2 regions of the Pseudarthrobacter sp. NPDC059871 genome follow, and region 2 is predicted to be linked to the other one. Evidence: predicted binding sites of a transcription regulator. Region 2 holds the regulator's gene; the other holds the start of a gene.

Region 1 (8,429 bases), on a different contig from region 2:
GGGAGCGGCGCGCATATCGTCGTCGTTGGGGAACGTACCCAGCAGCGAGTCGTCCAGGCCGAAATACCGGACCTCCTGGCCCGTGAGGGTTTCCGCGATCCTGGCCACCCTCGGGTCTTCGCGGTTCAGCACCACGGTCCCGGTGGTTTTGGCGGCGATGTGCCGCAGGAGCTGGGCTGTCTTGTCGATCTCGCCGAACCGGTCCAGCTGGTCGCGGAGGACGTTCAGGAGCAGGCAGTACTTCGGCGGCACGCTGTTCACGAAGTGCACGGCGTGTGCCTCGTCGAGTTCCAGGACCGCGACGTCGGCGTCCAGCCGCCCGCGCCAGTCAACCTCGCCGAGCAGGGCAGCGGCTACGCCGCGGGTGAAGTTGCTGCCAGTGCGGTTCGTAAAGACCTTGAGGCCCTGGCTTTCCAGCAGCTCCACCACCATCTTGGTGGTGGTGGTCTTCCCGTTCGTGCCGCTGACCACTGCCACGCCGTGGGGCAACGTGGTGAGTGTCCGCCGCATGAAACCGGGGTCGATTTTTTCGACGACGAGCCCTGGAAGCGCGGACCCGCCTCCTCGAAGCCGGGATACCCGGCGCACCAGTTTGCCAAGCGGAACAGTGTAAAAGGGCATTGTTCGAATATATCCCAGCCACGGCATGGAACTGCCGGAGTATGACCCGCCCGGCCGGGTGGGCAGCAGCGGTGCCCGTATGCTGGGACGATGACAAATTCCCTTTCCGCCGATCCCGCACGCGTGGGCTCGGGCCTTCGGATCGGCGTCCTGGCGCTCCAGGGCGACTTCCGCGAGCACCTCCGTGCCGCCGTGGATTCCGGCGCCGAGGGGGTCAGCGTCCGGCGTCCCCAGGAACTCGAGGGCCTGGATGGGCTCATCATCCCCGGCGGCGAGTCGACGGCCATTGACAAGCTCGCTCGGGCCTTCGGGCTCGCCGAGCCGCTGCGTGAACGCATCGCCGGCGGGCTTCCGGTCTACGGTTCCTGCGCTGGCATGATCCTGCTGGCCTCGGACATTGCGGACCCCGCAACGGACCTTTCAGGTGCCCCCCAGCAGACATTCGGCGGGCTGGACATGACCGTCCGCCGCAACGCCTTCGGACGCCAGCGCGAGTCGTTCGAAACGGACCTGGATTTCAAGGGCCTGGAGTTCAGCGCCGCCGACTCCGGTGTGGCTCCGGTCCACGCCGTCTTCATCCGCGGACCGTGGGTGGAGCGTGTAGGGCCCGGCGTGGAAATCCTGGCGCAGGTTGAACCGGCCGATCCGGAACATGCGTCCCACACCGCCGGGCTGCCCGGGGCCGCTAGAATTGTCGCAGTGCGTTCCGGCCGGCTGCTGGCCACCTCCTTCCATCCGGAAGTGACCGGGGAGAAACGCATACACGAACTTTTTATCCGCATGATCAGAGGAGAAGCGTAAAGCATGTCAGGCCACTCCAAATGGGCGACGACCAAGCACAAAAAGGCGATCATTGACAGCCGCCGCGCAAAGTCCTTCGCCAAGCTGATCAAGAACATCGAAGTTGCTGCCCGCATGGGCGGACCGGACCTGGCCGGCAACCCCGGCCTTGAACTGGCGGTCACCAAGGCGAAGAAGACTTCGGTCCCCAACGACAACATCGACCGCGCCATCAAGCGCGGCGCCGGACTCACCGGCGAAGTGGTGGACTACACCGAAATCATGTACGAAGCCCGCGGCCCGCAGGGTTCGGCCCTGCTGATCGAGTGCCTCACCGACAACAAGAACCGCGCGGCATCCGAGGTACGCCTCGCCATCTCCCGCAACGGCGGCACCATCGCCGATCCCGGTTCCGTCAGCTACCTGTTCAACCGCAAGGGTGTGGTGAACCTGCCCAAGAACGGCCTGGCCGAAGACGACGTCCTCATGGCAGTCCTGGACGCCGGCGCCGAAGAGGTCAAGGACAACGGCGAATCCTTCGAGATCCACTCCGAGCCGGGCGACCTTCCGGCCATCCGCGAAGCCCTCAAGGACGCCGGCATCGAGTACGACACCGATGAAGTGGAGTTCGTTCCTTCCATGCAGGTGGGGCTGGACGTCGACGGAGCGCGGAAGTTCATGAAGCTGGCCGACGCCCTCGAGGAGCTCGACGACGTACAGAACGTCTACAGCAACGCCGATTTCAGCGACGAGGTCCAGGCCGCCCTGGAATCAGAGTGACCGGCGGCTTTGCCAGCTGACCTGCGCCCGCCGCAGCACATCCCCTCGCGCCACAGTCCATCCCCATGACGCTCCGTGTCCTGGGCGTGGACCCCGGCCTGACCCGCTGCGGCATCGGGGTGGTGGACGTCGAGCGGAACCGGCGGGCCACCATGGTGGCCGTCGGCGTCGTCGGAACCTCGCCCGACGAATCCCTGGACCAGCGGCTGCTCGTAATCGCCCTTGCCATCGACGAATGGCTGGACCGCTACGAGCCCCAGGTGCTCGCCGTCGAACGCGTCTTTTCGCAGCTGAACGTCAGCACCGTGATGGGTGTGGCGCAGGCGTCCGGCGTGGTGATTGCAGCGGCAGCGCGGCGGGGGATCCCGGTGGCGCTCCATACGCCGTCGGAGGTCAAGGCCGCCGTCACGGGCAGCGGCACGTCGAACAAGGACGCTGTGACCAAGCTGGTCACCAAGATCCTCCGCCTCGACGCGCCGCCCCGCCCGGCCGATGCCGCGGACGCCCTGGCACTGGCCATCACGCACGCCTGGCGGGCCGGAAGCGGGGCCTCGGTTGCCACTACCGGTCCGGGCAGTTCGGCCCTGACACCGGCCCAGCGGGCGTGGGCCGAGGCCGAAGCGAAGGCGCGCCGCGCACGCTGAATGTCCCTGCAGCTTGCTAGGGTATTCGTAAATATGTTCGGATAACCGGGCTCCGCCTCTTGCCAGGCGGCACGCCCGCAGCACAAGCAGGAGCCAGGCCTTGATCAGTTTCCTCCGCGGAACCGTAGCGCACGTAGGCCTGTCCACGGCCGTCATCGACTTGAACGGTGCGGGCATGAGCGTCTACGCCACCCCCCAGACCCTCAGCAGGCTCCACGTGGGCGAAGAGGGAAAGGTCTTCACGTCCCTGATCGTCCGCGAAGACTCGATGACGCTGTTTGGTTTTGCGGACGACGACGAACGTGAGGTTTTCGAGGTCCTGCTGAGTGTGAGCGGCGTGGGTCCGCGCCTCGCACTGGCCGTTTTGGCGGTCCATGATCCTGAGGCAATCCGTGTTGCAGCGCATACCGGCGACAACAAGACCTTCACCAAGGTTCCCGGGATCGGTCCGAAGGTGGCGGGGCGGATTGTCCTTGAGCTGGCCGGCAAGCTCGTGCCGCACGGCACGGCTCCAGCTGCCGCCACCACCGCGGCGGAGGCCAGCTGGAAGCCGCAGGTGGTCGCCGCCATGACCAGCCTGGGCTGGTCCGAAAAGGACGCGTCGTCGAGCATCGACAAGGCACTGGCGGACGAGCCCGAAGTTTCCTTCCGCGGCAACGTCCCGGAGATCCTCCGGACCACCCTCCGCTGGCTCGGCCAGGACGGCGCGCGGGCGGGCAACCGGGTAGGCAGCCGTGGCTGAACCGTCACTGGTGGCAGCGGGGGAGGAGCCTGAGGAACGCGCCATCGAAGCAGCCCTCCGCCCCAAGAACCTGGACGACTTCGTAGGCCAGCACCGCGTGCGGAAGCAGTTGTCGCTGGTCCTGAAGGCGTCCCGCATGCGCGGCCGCAGCGCCGACCACGTGCTCTTTTCGGGTCCGCCGGGTCTCGGTAAGACCACCCTTGCCATGATTGTGGCGGCGGAGATGAACGCCCCGTTGCGCATCAGCAGCGGCCCTGCCATCCAGCACGCCGGAGACCTCGCCGCCATCCTGTCCTCGCTGTCCGAGGGTGAAGTTCTCTTCCTCGACGAAATCCACCGCATGTCCAGGCCGGCCGAAGAAATGCTCTACATGGCCATGGAGGATTTCCGTGTGGACATTGTGGTGGGCAAGGGCGCGGGCGCAACTGCCATACCGCTGGAACTTCCCCCCTTTACGCTGGTGGGTGCCACCACCCGGGCCGGGCTGCTGCCCGGCCCGCTGCGGGACCGCTTCGGTTTCACGGGCCACCTGGAGTTCTACTCGGTTCCGGAGCTCGAACTTGTGCTGCGGCGCTCCGCCGGCCTGCTGGACCTGAAGGTCAATTCAGCCGGCTTCAGCGAGATCGCCGGCCGGTCCCGTGGAACGCCCCGCATCGCCAACCGGCTGCTGCGCCGGGTGCGCGACTGGGCCCTGGTCCACGGCGTGGACCAGATCGATGCCCGGTCCGCGTCGGCCGCGCTGGATATGTATGAAGTGGACAAGAAGGGGCTCGACCGGCTGGACCGTTCCGTCCTCGAGGCGCTTATCACCAAGTTCGGCGGAGGGCCCGTGGGGCTTTCCACGCTTGCCATTGCCGTCGGCGAAGAAACCGAAACTGTGGAGACGGTCGCGGAGCCTTTCCTCGTCCGCGAAGGGCTCCTGGGCCGCACCCCGCGGGGGCGCATTGCCATGGCCCCGGCCTGGACACACCTGGGCTATGCCATCCCTGCAGGCGTGTTCGGCCAGGAGCAGCTGGATCTTTTTGACCGCGAAACGGGTGCCGAGGTCACGGGGGACTGGGCCCCGGAGAGCCAATAACAGGCTCCCTCCAGCTTTTCCGCTTAGACTGGTATGACGCTCGGCACGTTCGGGTCTTTGTTGTGCGCATGGCCTGTCGGCCGCGCCGCCGGTGCAGGAGGTCCGTCACGGATCGGCTTCCATGACTGTTCCGCCCGGCACAGACAAAGTCCGGCGCTGCCGGTAAACCAGCCAGGTACCACAAAGGACGGAATTCCCCTTGGATCCAATGTCAATTCTCCTGTTCGTCATGCTCGGCGTATTCATCTTCATGATGTTCCGCCGGAACAAGAAGACGCAGCAGCAGCAGGCGGAGCTCCAGTCGAAGTTCGGCCCGGGCGTCGATGTCATGACCAGCTTCGGCCTCTTCGGCCGGATCGTGGACATCGATGAGGCCGAAAACAAGGTCACCCTGGAACTCTCCCCGGGCAACCTGGCCACCGTGCACCGGCAGTCCGTCACCAAGGTGATGGAGCCGGCCGTTGCGCCGGAAGCCGCTGCTCCCGCTGTACCGGATGATGCTTCGTCCCTGACCGCTCCGGAGGCGGCGGGCACAACAGCTGGCACCACGGCTGCGCCGGCGACTGCCGCTGAGACCACCGCGTTCCCGGCTGAGACCCCGGACGAAACCCTGAAGCGCCTCAACGATGAGGGCAAGAAGGACAGCTAGTCCTTCCGGCACCTTAACCCCTCTACCGCTGCGGACAACCGCCGGTGCACATGCGCACCGGCGGTTCCTCCGTGAATAAGAGAAAGATCGACAATGGCACGAACTGGCCCCAAGAAGCCCGGCCTCAGGGTCCTGGTCTGGCTGGGCGTAATCATCGCCGCGTTGACCGCCGTCCTGGCCGCCGGCACCGTCGCCGGGCAGGCAAGCTGGTCGCCCAAGCTGGCACTTGACCTCGAAGGCGGTACCCAGATGATCCTGGCGCCGAAGGTTGAGGGCGGTTCTGACATCAACGAAGAACAGCTGAACCAGGCCGTGGCGATTATCCGCCAGCGCGTTGACGGCTCCGGCGTGGCCGAAGCGGAAATCAGCACGCAGTCGGGCCGCAACGTGGTGGTGAGCCTCCCGGGCACGCCGTCCACTGCCACCCGCGACCTCATCCAGGCGTCCGCGGACATGAACTTCCGCCCCGTACTCCTGAACGGAGCCGGCGCTGTTGTTCCGGAGGAGTCCCGGGCACCTGAGGATCAGCTGCCCAAGCCAACGGCGGCGCCCGCCAACAGCAGCGACATCAACTGGATCACGCCGGAAATCTACCGCGAGTTCGAGGCCCTGGACTGTGACAACGCCTCGGCCGAGAAGGCCGAGCGTTCTGATCCGACCAAGCCGCTGGTCACGTGTGAGCCGGCAACGGACACCAGCCCGGCCATCAAGTACATCCTCGGGCCGGTCGAGGTGAAGGGCAGCAACATCGTCACTTCCTCGTTCCAGCTGCAGCAGGGCGCCCAGGGCGCCGTCACCAACGACTGGGCAGTCAACATCCAGTTCAACGAGGAAGGCACAGCGAAGTTCAAGGAGGTCACCGAGCGCCTTAACCAGTTCTACGTGGCCGCCGGCGGCGAATCGGGCAACGACCCCAAGGCACAGTTCGCCATCGTCCTGGACGATCAGGTCATTTCCGCTCCGCGTTCACTGGCTGTCATCACGGATGGCCGTCCGCAGATTACGGGCGGCTTCACCGAGCAGACAGCCAAGGCACTGTCGGACCAGCTGCGCTTCGGCGCCCTGCCCATCAGCTTCGAGATCCAGAGCGAACAGCAGATCTCGGCGACCCTGGGTGGCGAGCAGCTGCGCATGGGCCTGTTGGCAGGCCTCATCGGGCTGCTCCTGGTGGTGGTCTACTCGCTCTTCCAGTACCGGGCCCTTGGCTTCGTGACCATCGCCTCGCTGGTGGTGGCAGGCGTCCTGACGTACCTGGCTATCGCGATCCTGGGGTGGACGGAAAACTACCGTTTGTCCCTGGCCGGTGTTGCGGGCATCATCGTGGCCATCGGCCAGACGGCTGACTCGTTCATCGTCTACTTCGAACGTATCCGCGATGAGCTGCGCGAAGGACGCGGCCTGGTTTCCGCTGTCGAGAACGGCTGGAAACGGGCCAAGCGCACCGTGCTGGCCTCCAAGGCCGTCAACCTGCTGGCTGCGCTTGTCCTCTACTTCGTCGCAGTGGGCAACGTACGGGGCTTCGCCTTCACGCTTGGCCTGACCGCCATCGCCGACCTCATCGTGGTCTTCATGTTCACCCACCCGACGCTGCAGCTGCTGGCGCGGACGCGCTTCTTCGGCGAAGGCCACCGGTTCTCCGGGCTTGACCCCAAGCGCCTCGGCGCCGTACCGCTGTATCGCGGTGCCGGCCGTATCCGGACCCCCGAAGACCGTCCGGCCAACGTCCGTGCCAAGAACGCGGGAGCCGCCGCGGAGGCGGAACGCAGGATGACCATTGCCGAACGGCGGCTGGCGGAGAAGCAGGAACAGCTCGCCGGTTCCTCGAAGACCGCCGCGAAGGAGAACAAGTAATGTCAGGCTTCGCCAATTTCGGCAATGAGCTCTACACCGGGAAGCGCTCCTACGAATTCGTGGGATCCAAGAAAATCTGGTTCCTCATCGCGCTGGTGGGTGTGGCGCTGTCCATCATCATCCCGGTGGCCAAGGGCGGGTTTAACCTGGGCATCGAGTTCCGGGGCGGCTCGGAATTCACCGTCTCCAACGTCAAGACCACTGACTCCACCGTGGGGGAGAAGGCGGTCACGGACGTTGTGGCCGGCAGCATTCCGCGTGTGGCCAATGTGGCCGGAACCACCATGCGCATCCAGACGGACAAGCTCACGGACGACGAGACGCTCCGCATCAAGGAGGGCCTGCACACCGCCTACGGTGTCACCGAGAACGAAGTTACCTCCACGTTCGTGGGACCCACCTGGGGTGCCGATGTCACCAAGCAGGCCCTGATCGGCCTGGTGGTGTTCGTCCTCCTGGCGGCCGTGCTGATGGCACTGTACTTCCGAACATGGAAGATGTCCGTTTCGGCCCTCGCCGGCATGCTGGTCACCATGTTCATCACCGCCGGGGTCTATGCCCTCAGCGACTTTGAAGTGACACCGTCCGCCATCATCGGGTTCCTGACGGTGCTCAGCTACTCCCTGTACGACACCGTGGTGGTCTTCGACAAGATCCGTGAGAATACGGCGGAGATTGACTCCTCAACCCGCCGCACGTTCGCTGAAGAAGTCAACCTTGCCGTGAACCAGACGCTGGTGCGTTCCATCAACACCATGATGGTGGCGATCCTCCCGGTGGGCGCCATCCTGTTCATCGGTGCCGGCCTGCTGGGCGCGGGAACATTGCGTGACCTGTCCCTGGCACTGTTCGTAGGAATCCTGATCGGTACGGCGGCCACCATCTTCGTGGCGGCGCCGATGTACGCCTGGCTGCGCCAAAATGAACCGGACCTGGTCAAGCAGGCCCGGCGCGTGGAGCAGCGGCGCAGCAGCACCGCCGAGCGCAATGCTCCAGCGGAGCCTGCGCAGGCCTGATTGTCGTAATGGGCGCCGGTCCGCCGGTGTTCCCGGCCACGGGCCGGACAGTGTGGAAATCACGCTGTCCGGCCCGTGGTCGTTTAAGCGTCCCGGTTATAAATCTCTGCTACCTGAGGAATAGACTGAGGTAATTAAGACGGTGGTGAGGGGTGCTTCATTGGAAGAACGTTCGGCGTCGGCGCCAACGGCTCAGGGAGAAAACAATTCCACCGGTGGCCATACCGGGGTGGCTGCATCGGCGCGCCCCGGATCCCTGGTGCCGGTA
Region 2 (8,429 bases):
ACTGTGGTCCGAAGGCACCCTGGCCGACGCCGAGAACTCCCTGCGGGAACTCGCGGCCCTGGCCGAGACCGCCGGCTCGGAAGTGCTGGACGGCCTCGTGCAGCGCCGTGCCAAGCCGGACCCCGGCACGTTCCTGGGCTCGGGCAAGGCGCAGGAGCTCAAGGACATTGTCATGTCCACGGGAGCGGACACGGTGGTGGTCGATGCTGAACTGGCCCCGTCCCAGCGGCGTGGGCTGGAAGACATCGTCAAGGTCAAGGTCATCGACCGCACCGGGCTCATCCTCGATATCTTCGCGCAGCATGCCAAGAGCCGCGAAGGCAAGGCCCAGGTTGAGCTGGCGCAGCTCGAGTACCTGCTCCCGCGCCTGCGCGGCTGGGGCGACTCGATGTCCCGCCAGGCAGGCGGCCAGGTGGGCGGCGCCGCCGCAGGTATGGGTTCGCGCGGTCCCGGTGAGACGAAGATCGAACTGGACCGCCGCCGCATCCGTACGCGGATGGCCAAGCTGCGGCGCGAAATCGCCGCGATGAAGCCTGCCCGGGAAACCAAGCGCGCCAACCGCCGTCGTAATGAAGTGCCGTCCGTAGCAATTGCGGGCTACACGAACGCCGGAAAGTCGTCCCTGCTGAACCGGCTGACCGATGCCGGGGTGCTGGTGGAGAACGCCCTGTTCGCCACATTGGACCCCACCATCCGCAAAGCCGAGACCTCTGACGGCCTGGGTTACACGCTGGCCGACACCGTGGGCTTCGTCCGGTCCCTCCCCACCCAGCTGGTGGAGGCCTTCCGGTCCACGTTGGAGGAAGTGGCCGACTCCGACCTCATCCTGCATGTGGTGGATGCGTCCCACCCGGATCCTGAAGGCCAGATCGCCGCTGTGCGGAAAGTCTTCGGCGAGGTTGACGCCCGCAAGATCCCGGAGATCATCGTCCTGAACAAGGCCGACGCCGCAGATCCCTTCGTGGTGGAACGGCTGAAGCAGCGTGAACCGCGCCACGTGGTGGTTTCGGCGCGCACCGGTGAGGGAATCGCAGAACTGCTGAAGACCATCAGCGATTCGATTCCGCGTCCGGGCGTCCAACTGGAGCTCCTTATCCCGTACAACCGCGGCGACCTGATCAGCAAGCTGCACGACTCCGACGCGGAGATCATCAGCATGGACCATGTCGAGGCCGGAACCCGGGCGGTGGTGAAGGTCCGTGAGGGCCTGGCGGCCGAACTGGAATCCTTCGCCGTCAATGCCTGAGGCTGTGGCAACTGAATCCAAGGAAACGGCCGGCGGGCAGCTCGTCATCGAGCTGCTCGACCGGGCCGTTTCCGCCATGGGCGGCCAAAGCCGCTCCGGGCAGCATGAGATGGCGCGGCAGGTGGCCCAGGCCATCGAAACCGGAAACCACCTGCTGGTGCAGGCCGGGACCGGTACCGGAAAGTCGCTGGCATACCTGATCCCGCTGATCGCCCATGCTCTTGAGAGCAACAAGCCGGCGCTGGTGTCCACGGCCACCCTCGCCCTGCAGACGCAGATTGTTGGCAGGGACCTGCCGCGGCTCCTCAAGGCCATCACCCCGGCCCTCGACCGGCCCGTCAAGGTGGCGCTGGTCAAGGGCCGGTCCAATTACGTGTGCCGGCACAAGCTGGAAGGCGGGTTCCCCTCAGAGGAACCCTCGGAGGGGCAGCTCTTCTCCCTCGGTGAGGACACCAGCGTGCCGCACTTCGCCGCAGCTGCCGGCGGGCCGCAGTCCCAGCTTGGAAAGGAAGTGGTCCGGCTCCGGGAATGGGCGGAAAAGACGTCCACCGGAGACCGGGACGAGCTCCTGCCCGGCGTGACGGACCGTGCCTGGAAGCAGGTTTCGGTGACGTCCATGGAGTGCCTGGGCTCCCAGAAGTGCCCCCTGGCCGAGGAATGCTTCAGCGAGCTGGCCCGCCAGGACGCTGCCGAGGCCGACGTCGTGGTGACCAACCATGCCATGCTCGCAGTCAGCGCGTTCGAGGGACTCGCGGTGCTGCCGGAGTACGACGTTGTGGTGGTGGATGAGGCCCACGAGCTGCAGGACCGGGTTACCGGTGCAGTGTCCGGCCAGCTCTCCGTCGCCATGGTCCACGCCGCTGCCTCAGGCGCCCGCAAGCACACAGCGATCACCGTGGACGCGCTCAACGCTGCCGCGGCGAACCTGGAGTTGGCCCTTGCCGGCGTGCCAAGCGGGCTGCTTCCCAACGGACTGAACGATGAGCAGCTCGACTGCGTGGACCAGCTGCGCGAGGCCTGCAGGGCGGCGCTGTCCGACTCCAAGGGAGACAGCAGCAACACGGCCGACGGCGGCAGGCAGCTTGCGCGTTCACGCCTGATGCTCATCCTCGAACTGTCCGAACGGCTTTTGGCGGCAAGGGAGAACCGCGAGGTCGTATGGATTTCGCGCGCCGGAACCTTCGACCCCGGCCAGGGCTACTCACAACCTGACGACAACGCCCCTGCGCTGGTCAACATCGCGCCGCTGTCCGTGGCCGGGAGGCTTCGTGAGGGGCTCTTCGCCGGGCATACAGTGGTCCTGACGTCCGCAACCCTGGCCATCGGTTCTGCCTTCGAGCCCGCAGCCGGGGGATTGGGCCTGGTGGGCGAAGGGGCGCCGGCCTGGACCGGGATCGACGTCGGCTCGCCGTTCGACTATCCCAAGCAGGGCATCCTGTACGTGGCCGGGCACCTGCCCAAGCCGGGCCGGGGTGCGTCGCCGGAATCACTTGCAGAGCTGGAGGCACTGATCCGCGCCTCGAACGGCGGGGCGCTGTGCCTGTTCTCCTCACGGCGGGCGGCCGAAGAGGCAGCCGAAGCCCTCCGGCCCAAGCTGGGCATGACGGTCCTGTGCCAGGGCGACTCCACCATGACGGCCCTCGTCAAGCAGTTCGCCGACGAACCGGATACGTGCCTGTTCGGCACCATGTCGCTCTGGCAGGGCGTCGACGTCCCAGGGGTTTCCTGCCGCCTGGTGGTCATCGACCGGATCCCCTTCCCCCGCCCGGACGACCCCCTCATGACCGCCCGCTCCCGGGCCGTGGCACAGGCCGGCGGCAACGGCTTCATGTCCGTCTCAGCCACGCATGCCGCCATCCGGCTGGCCCAGGGCGCCGGCAGGCTGATCCGCTCCACCGGCGACAAAGGCGTAGTGGCGGTCCTCGATTCCCGGCTGGCCACGGAACGCTACGCCGGGTTCCTGCGCGGCGCCCTGCCGCCCTTCTGGGCCACCACGGACCGCACGACGGCGATCGCGGCCTTGGAGAGGCTGGCCGGGGAAACGCTTTAGGCACCCCCTGGAATGCCGATAAGGAAGGCGCCGTTCCCCGGAACGGCGCCTTCCTTATCGGCTGGACTCCTGCGGCCAGCTGTTGACCGGCGGCCCCGCTACAGCGAGCGGAGGACCGAAACCACCTTGCCCATGATGGTGGCATGGTCGCCAAGGATCGGTTCGTACTGCGTGTTCTGGGGCAGCAGCCACGTGTGGCCGTCCCGCTGGCGGAACGTCTTGACCGTGGCTTCGTCGTCCAGGAGCGCTGCAACAATGTCGCCGTTCGCGGCATCGGCCTGGCGCCGGACCACCACCCAGTCACCGTCGCAGATAGCGGCGTCCACCATGGAATCACCGGCCACCTTCAGCATGAACAGTTCGCCCTGGCCGACCAGCTGGCGCGGGAGCGGCATAACGTCTTCCACCACCTGGTCCGCGAGGATGGGGCCGCCGGCGGCGATGCGGCCGACGAGGGGCACCATGGCCGTGTCCAGCGCGGTGGGCAACTCCGTGACGGACGCCGTGATGCCCGTGGAGGCTGCAGCCGCGGGTTCCGCTGCCTGCCTGCCTCCCTTGCCGGCCGTCCCGCCGTCGAGGGTCAGCGGCATCAGGACTTCCATGGCCCGGGGCCGCTTCGGATCACGCCGCAGGTAGCCCAGCTTTTCCAGCTGCGAGAGCTGGTGGGTGACGCTCGAGAGGCTGGCCAGCCCTACGGTGTCACCGATCTCGCGCATGGACGGCGGGTAGCCGTTGACGTTGACCGAACGCTGGATGGTTTCGAGGATTTTCTTCTGCCGCGGCGTCAAGCCCTTGGCTGTCCTTTTCGGCTGCGAGGTCGCCCTGCCCCCCGTGGCTGCTGCTGCCATGTTCGCCGTTGCCTTTCGGTTGCCACCGGGCGTTCAACTGCACCGGACTTAGTGTTCCCGCCGTCAATGTCAGACCCTGCTGATCAACTTCAGGAGTGGATGTTCCTGCCTCCAAACGTAGGTCAGCCACATAGCTTTTTCAAACATTTGTTCTAGCGAGTCTCGACATTGTTCGTCCATAGGTGCTAAAACTGAATCAAGCAGTATTCGAATATGTGTTCTAACCGCGCCAGTAGCCGTTCGAACACGGAGCCGGTCAGGCAGCACCATGGGGCGGCACCAGCAGGCAACACCAACAGACGCAGTACGGTCCAGGAGGGCTAAGGTCATGTCAGCTACATCCGCTTTCAGGTCACACGGTTTCGACGTTCACGGCAACGGTGCCCGGGCTCAGCAGGCGGCGCGGGAAGGCCAGGTGCCGGTCCAGCGGAACTCTGCCAGTGGACGCCGCGGCCAGGCGCCGCTGCCACCACTGCGCCTCACGCGGCGGGGCAAGGTGGTCCTGATCGGGATTCCCCTGGTGCTGCTGGCGGCGCTCCTGCTGTCACTTGCCGGCTTCTTCAACTCCCCGGCCAAGGCCTCCGACTCCGCAGCGGACCTCACCGTGACCCCCACCGTCACGGTCACCGTGCAGCCGGGTGAGTCCCTGTGGGGGATCGCCTCCCACCTCGCGCCGGAGCGGGACGCCAGGGACGTCGTGGCAGATATCGTGCAGCTCAACAACCTGTCCGCCGGGAAGATTCTCCCAGGACAGCAGCTGTACATCCCCACGCGCTAAGCATTGTGCGCGGCACGTCTCCCCGGCTGAATCGAAGCACCGGAACAGCGGGTGTGCCGCCCGGAGCAGACCCTGCATGGGCGGGCGCGGGCCGTCACATTTTCGAGCGACCGCACCTCCCACTAAACTGTTCAGGTGAATGACCAGCTTGAACGCCTGAACCGGCTTCCCCTCCGCAGCAACCTCCGGGGCCTCACGCCCTACGGTGCCCCGCAGCTGGATGTCCCCATCCTCCTCAACGTCAACGAGAACACCCATGGTGTCCCGGCCGACGTCACAGCCGCCATCACGGCGGCCGTCGCGGCGGCAGCCGCCGGCCTAAACCGCTACCCGGACCGGGAATTCACTGAGCTCCGCAAGGCCCTCGCCGAGTACCTGGGCCACGGCCTGGACGAGGCCAACGTGTGGGCAGCAAACGGCTCCAACGAAGTGCTCCAGCAGATCCTTCAGGCATTCGGCGGTCCGGGCCGCACGGCGCTGGGCTTCCCGCCCACGTACTCCATGTACCCCCTGTTGGCCAGCGGCACGGACACCGGATACATCAAGGGCGAGCGTGAGGACGGGTACGGCCTCAGCGCCGAATCGGCCGCCCGCCAGGTCCGCGAACTGAAGCCCAACATCGTCTTCCTGTGCTCACCGAACAACCCCACCGGCACCGGCCTCGGCCTGGACGTGGTGGAAGCGGTCTACGAAGCCGGCGCCGAAAGCCAGGCCATCGTGATCGTGGATGAGGCCTACCACGAGTTTGCCCACGACGGCACGCCCAGCGCCCTGACGCTGCTGCCCGGGCGGGAGCGGCTGATCGTTTCCCGCACCATGAGCAAGGCATTCGCGCTTGCCGGCGCCCGGCTCGGATACATGGCAGCCGCCCCGGAAGTAACCGATGCCCTGCGCCTGGTCCGGCTCCCGTACCACCTGTCGGCCATCACCCAGGCAACCGCCCTGGCGGCCCTCCAGCACCGCGAAGCCCTCATGGCTGACGTCGAGGACATCAAGAAGCAGCGCGACCGCATCGTGTCCGAGCTGACCCGCATGGGCCTCAAGCCGGCTGCGTCCGACTCCAACTACGTTTTCTTCGGCGGACTGGAGAATCCGCACCAGGTCTGGCAGGAGCTGCTGGACGCGGGTGTGCTGATCCGCGACGTCGGCATCCCGGGGCACCTGCGGGTCACTGCGGGCACTGAGACGGAAACCACAGCCTTCCTCACCGCCCTGGAAAGCATCCTTGCCAGCCAGCCGGCCCTTCCCGCCTAGACTTGAAGAACCGGCGCTGGACGCCCTGACCACCCCTTCCTGCCACAAAGGACACCTGACCATGACTTCCACCGGACCGAACGCGGCCGCAGCCCGGACCGCACGCATGGAGCGTGCCACCAGCGAGTCGTCCGTGCTCGTGGAAATCAATCTGGACGGTACCGGCGTCTCGGACATCGACACTTCCGTGCCGTTCTACGACCATATGCTCACGGCACTGTGCAAGCACTCGCTGATCGACATGACGGTCAAAGCCACCGGCGACACCCACATCGATGTCCACCACACCGTGGAGGACGTTGCCATCACCTTCGGCGAGGTGCTGCGGACAGCCCTGGGCAACAAGGCCGGCATCCGCCGGTTCGGGGAAGCCACCGTACCGCTGGACGAGGCCCTGGCCAACGCCGTCGTTGACGTCTCCGGCCGCCCCTACCTGGTGCACGGCGGAGAGCCCGCAGGCCAGGAATACCACCTGATCGGCGGCCACTTCACCGGCTCCCTCACCCGCCACGTCTTTGAGGCCATCACCCTGCACGCCGGGATCTGCCTGCACATGAACGTCATCGCCGGACGGGACCCCCACCACATTGTGGAAGCCCAGTTCAAGGCATTCGCCCGTGCCCTGCGTGCAGCCGTCGAACCCGATCCCCGGGTTGAGGGCATTCCGTCCACCAAGGGTGCCCTGTGAGCGGCCAGATCCTGAAGGACGGTGCCATCATCGACCCGTCCGCATCACGCAAGCTTTCATCCCCGGAGGGCAAGCCCACCGTGACGGTGCTGGACTACGGATCCGGCAACGTCCGCTCCGCCGTGCGCGCCCTCGAGCGGGCCGGCGCAGAGGTCATCCTCAGCGCCAAGCCCGAGGATGTGCTGAACGCTGACGGCCTGGTGGTTCCCGGCGTCGGCGCCTTCGAGACGGTCATGCGAGAGCTCAAAGCCGTGGATGGCATCCGGCTCATCGGCCGCCGGGTGGCCGGCGGACGCCCCGTCCTGGGGATCTGCGTGGGGCTCCAGGTACTTTTCGAGGCCGGCGTCGAGCATGGCACCGAGGCTGAGGGCATCGGCGAATGGCCCGGAAAAGTCGAGCTGCTGCCCGCCGACGTCGTACCGCACATGGGCTGGAACACCGTCAAGGTGCCGGATGGTTCAAAGCTCTTCGCCGGGGTAGAAGGCGAGCGGTTCTACTTCGTCCACTCCTACGGCGTGCAGGAATGGAACTTCGACGTCATCCAGCCGCTGATGGCCCCTCCACTGGTGACGTGGTCCGAACACGGCGCACCCTTTATCGCCGCCGTCGAAAACGGGCCGCTCTGCGCCACGCAGTTCCACCCTGAGAAGTCAGGCGATGCCGGTGCCCGGCTGCTGCGCAACTGGGTGGACGCGCTGCGCCGGCCCACGGAAACGGACAGCGGCGACCCTACTGGCGGCGCCTGAATGTGGTCCATCGTCCTGATGGGACTGGCCGGCCTCCTGGTAGGCGGTGCCCTGTCCTTCCGGCAGCAACACAAGCCCCTGTGGACCCAGGTTTCGTTCTACGTCCTGGCAGCCATGTCCCTGCTCGCCGCTTACCTGCTGACCCTCAGCTGACCGGCAGCCTGGCCACCGGGGCCCGCCACTGACGCTCCCCGGCTCTGTGCCGGCAGCCAGACACCCCACCCACAACACCAAGGATGAAGATGACCACCGCAAACGATCTGCCGGTACTTGAACTGCTGCCCGCCGTCGACGTCGTCAACGGCCAGGCCGTGCGGCTGGTCCAGGGTGAAGCCGGCAGCGAAACCAGCTACGGAACCCCGCTGGAGGCTGCGCTGAACTGGCAGCAGCAGGGCGCCGAATGGGTGCACCTCGTGGACCTGGACGCCGCCTTCGGCCGCGGCTCCAACGCCGAACTCCTCCGCGAGGTGGTAGGGCAGCTGGACATCAAGGTGGAACTCTCCGGCGGACTCCGGGACGACGAAACCCTCGAAGCTGCCCTTGGCCTCGGCGTCGCACGCGTTAACCTCGGCACCGCGGCGCTGGAAAACCCCGAATGGACGCGCCGCGCCATCGAGCGCTTCGGCGACAGGATCGCCGTCGGACTCGACGTCCGCGGGACCACCCTGGCCGGCCGGGGCTGGACCAAGGAAGGCGGGGACCTCTGGGACGTCCTGGCCCGCCTCGAGGATGCGGGCTGCTCGCGCTACGTGGTCACGGACGTGACCAAGGACGGCACCCTGCAGGGGCCCAACGTTGAACTGCTGCGCCAGATGGTGG

The links. Region 2 encodes LexA, which represses DNA repair genes until DNA is damaged. Its sites were predicted from a motif close to TCGAACANNTGTTCGA; they were not measured.
Region 1: ruvA (Holliday junction branch migration protein RuvA) is a predicted target of LexA. The motif match lies at 2,851-2,866, and genes of this name have one in related genera.

Annotation. Positions count from the first base shown of each region.
Region 1 covers NZ_JBHWJV010000007.1:171,384-179,812, reverse strand. The annotation lists gene ACFV4R_RS11525 (MurT ligase domain-containing protein) at 1-621, opposite strand, end outside; gene pdxT (pyridoxal 5'-phosphate synthase glutaminase subunit PdxT) at 712-1,422, shown strand; gene ACFV4R_RS11515 (YebC/PmpR family DNA-binding transcriptional regulator) at 1,426-2,181, shown strand; gene ruvC (crossover junction endodeoxyribonuclease RuvC) at 2,247-2,825, shown strand; gene ruvA (Holliday junction branch migration protein RuvA) at 2,926-3,567, shown strand; gene ruvB (Holliday junction branch migration DNA helicase RuvB) at 3,560-4,645, shown strand; gene yajC (preprotein translocase subunit YajC) at 4,854-5,294, shown strand; gene secD (protein translocase subunit SecD) at 5,388-7,145, shown strand; gene secF (protein translocase subunit SecF) at 7,145-8,161, shown strand; gene ACFV4R_RS11480 (bifunctional (p)ppGpp synthetase/guanosine-3',5'-bis(diphosphate) 3'-pyrophosphohydrolase) at 8,322-8,429, shown strand, end outside.
Region 2 covers NZ_JBHWJV010000013.1:114,722-123,150, forward strand. The annotation lists gene hflX (GTPase HflX) at 1-1,246, shown strand, start outside; gene ACFV4R_RS17455 (ATP-dependent DNA helicase) at 1,239-3,296, shown strand; gene lexA (transcriptional repressor LexA) at 3,395-4,144, opposite strand; gene ACFV4R_RS17465 (LysM peptidoglycan-binding domain-containing protein) at 4,473-4,922, shown strand; gene ACFV4R_RS17470 (histidinol-phosphate transaminase) at 5,058-6,176, shown strand; gene hisB (imidazoleglycerol-phosphate dehydratase HisB) at 6,238-6,864, shown strand; gene hisH (imidazole glycerol phosphate synthase subunit HisH) at 6,861-7,610, shown strand; gene ACFV4R_RS17485 (hypothetical protein) at 7,611-7,763, shown strand; gene priA (bifunctional 1-(5-phosphoribosyl)-5-((5-phosphoribosylamino)methylideneamino)imidazole-4-carboxamide isomerase/phosphoribosylanthranilate isomerase PriA) at 7,853-8,429, shown strand, end outside.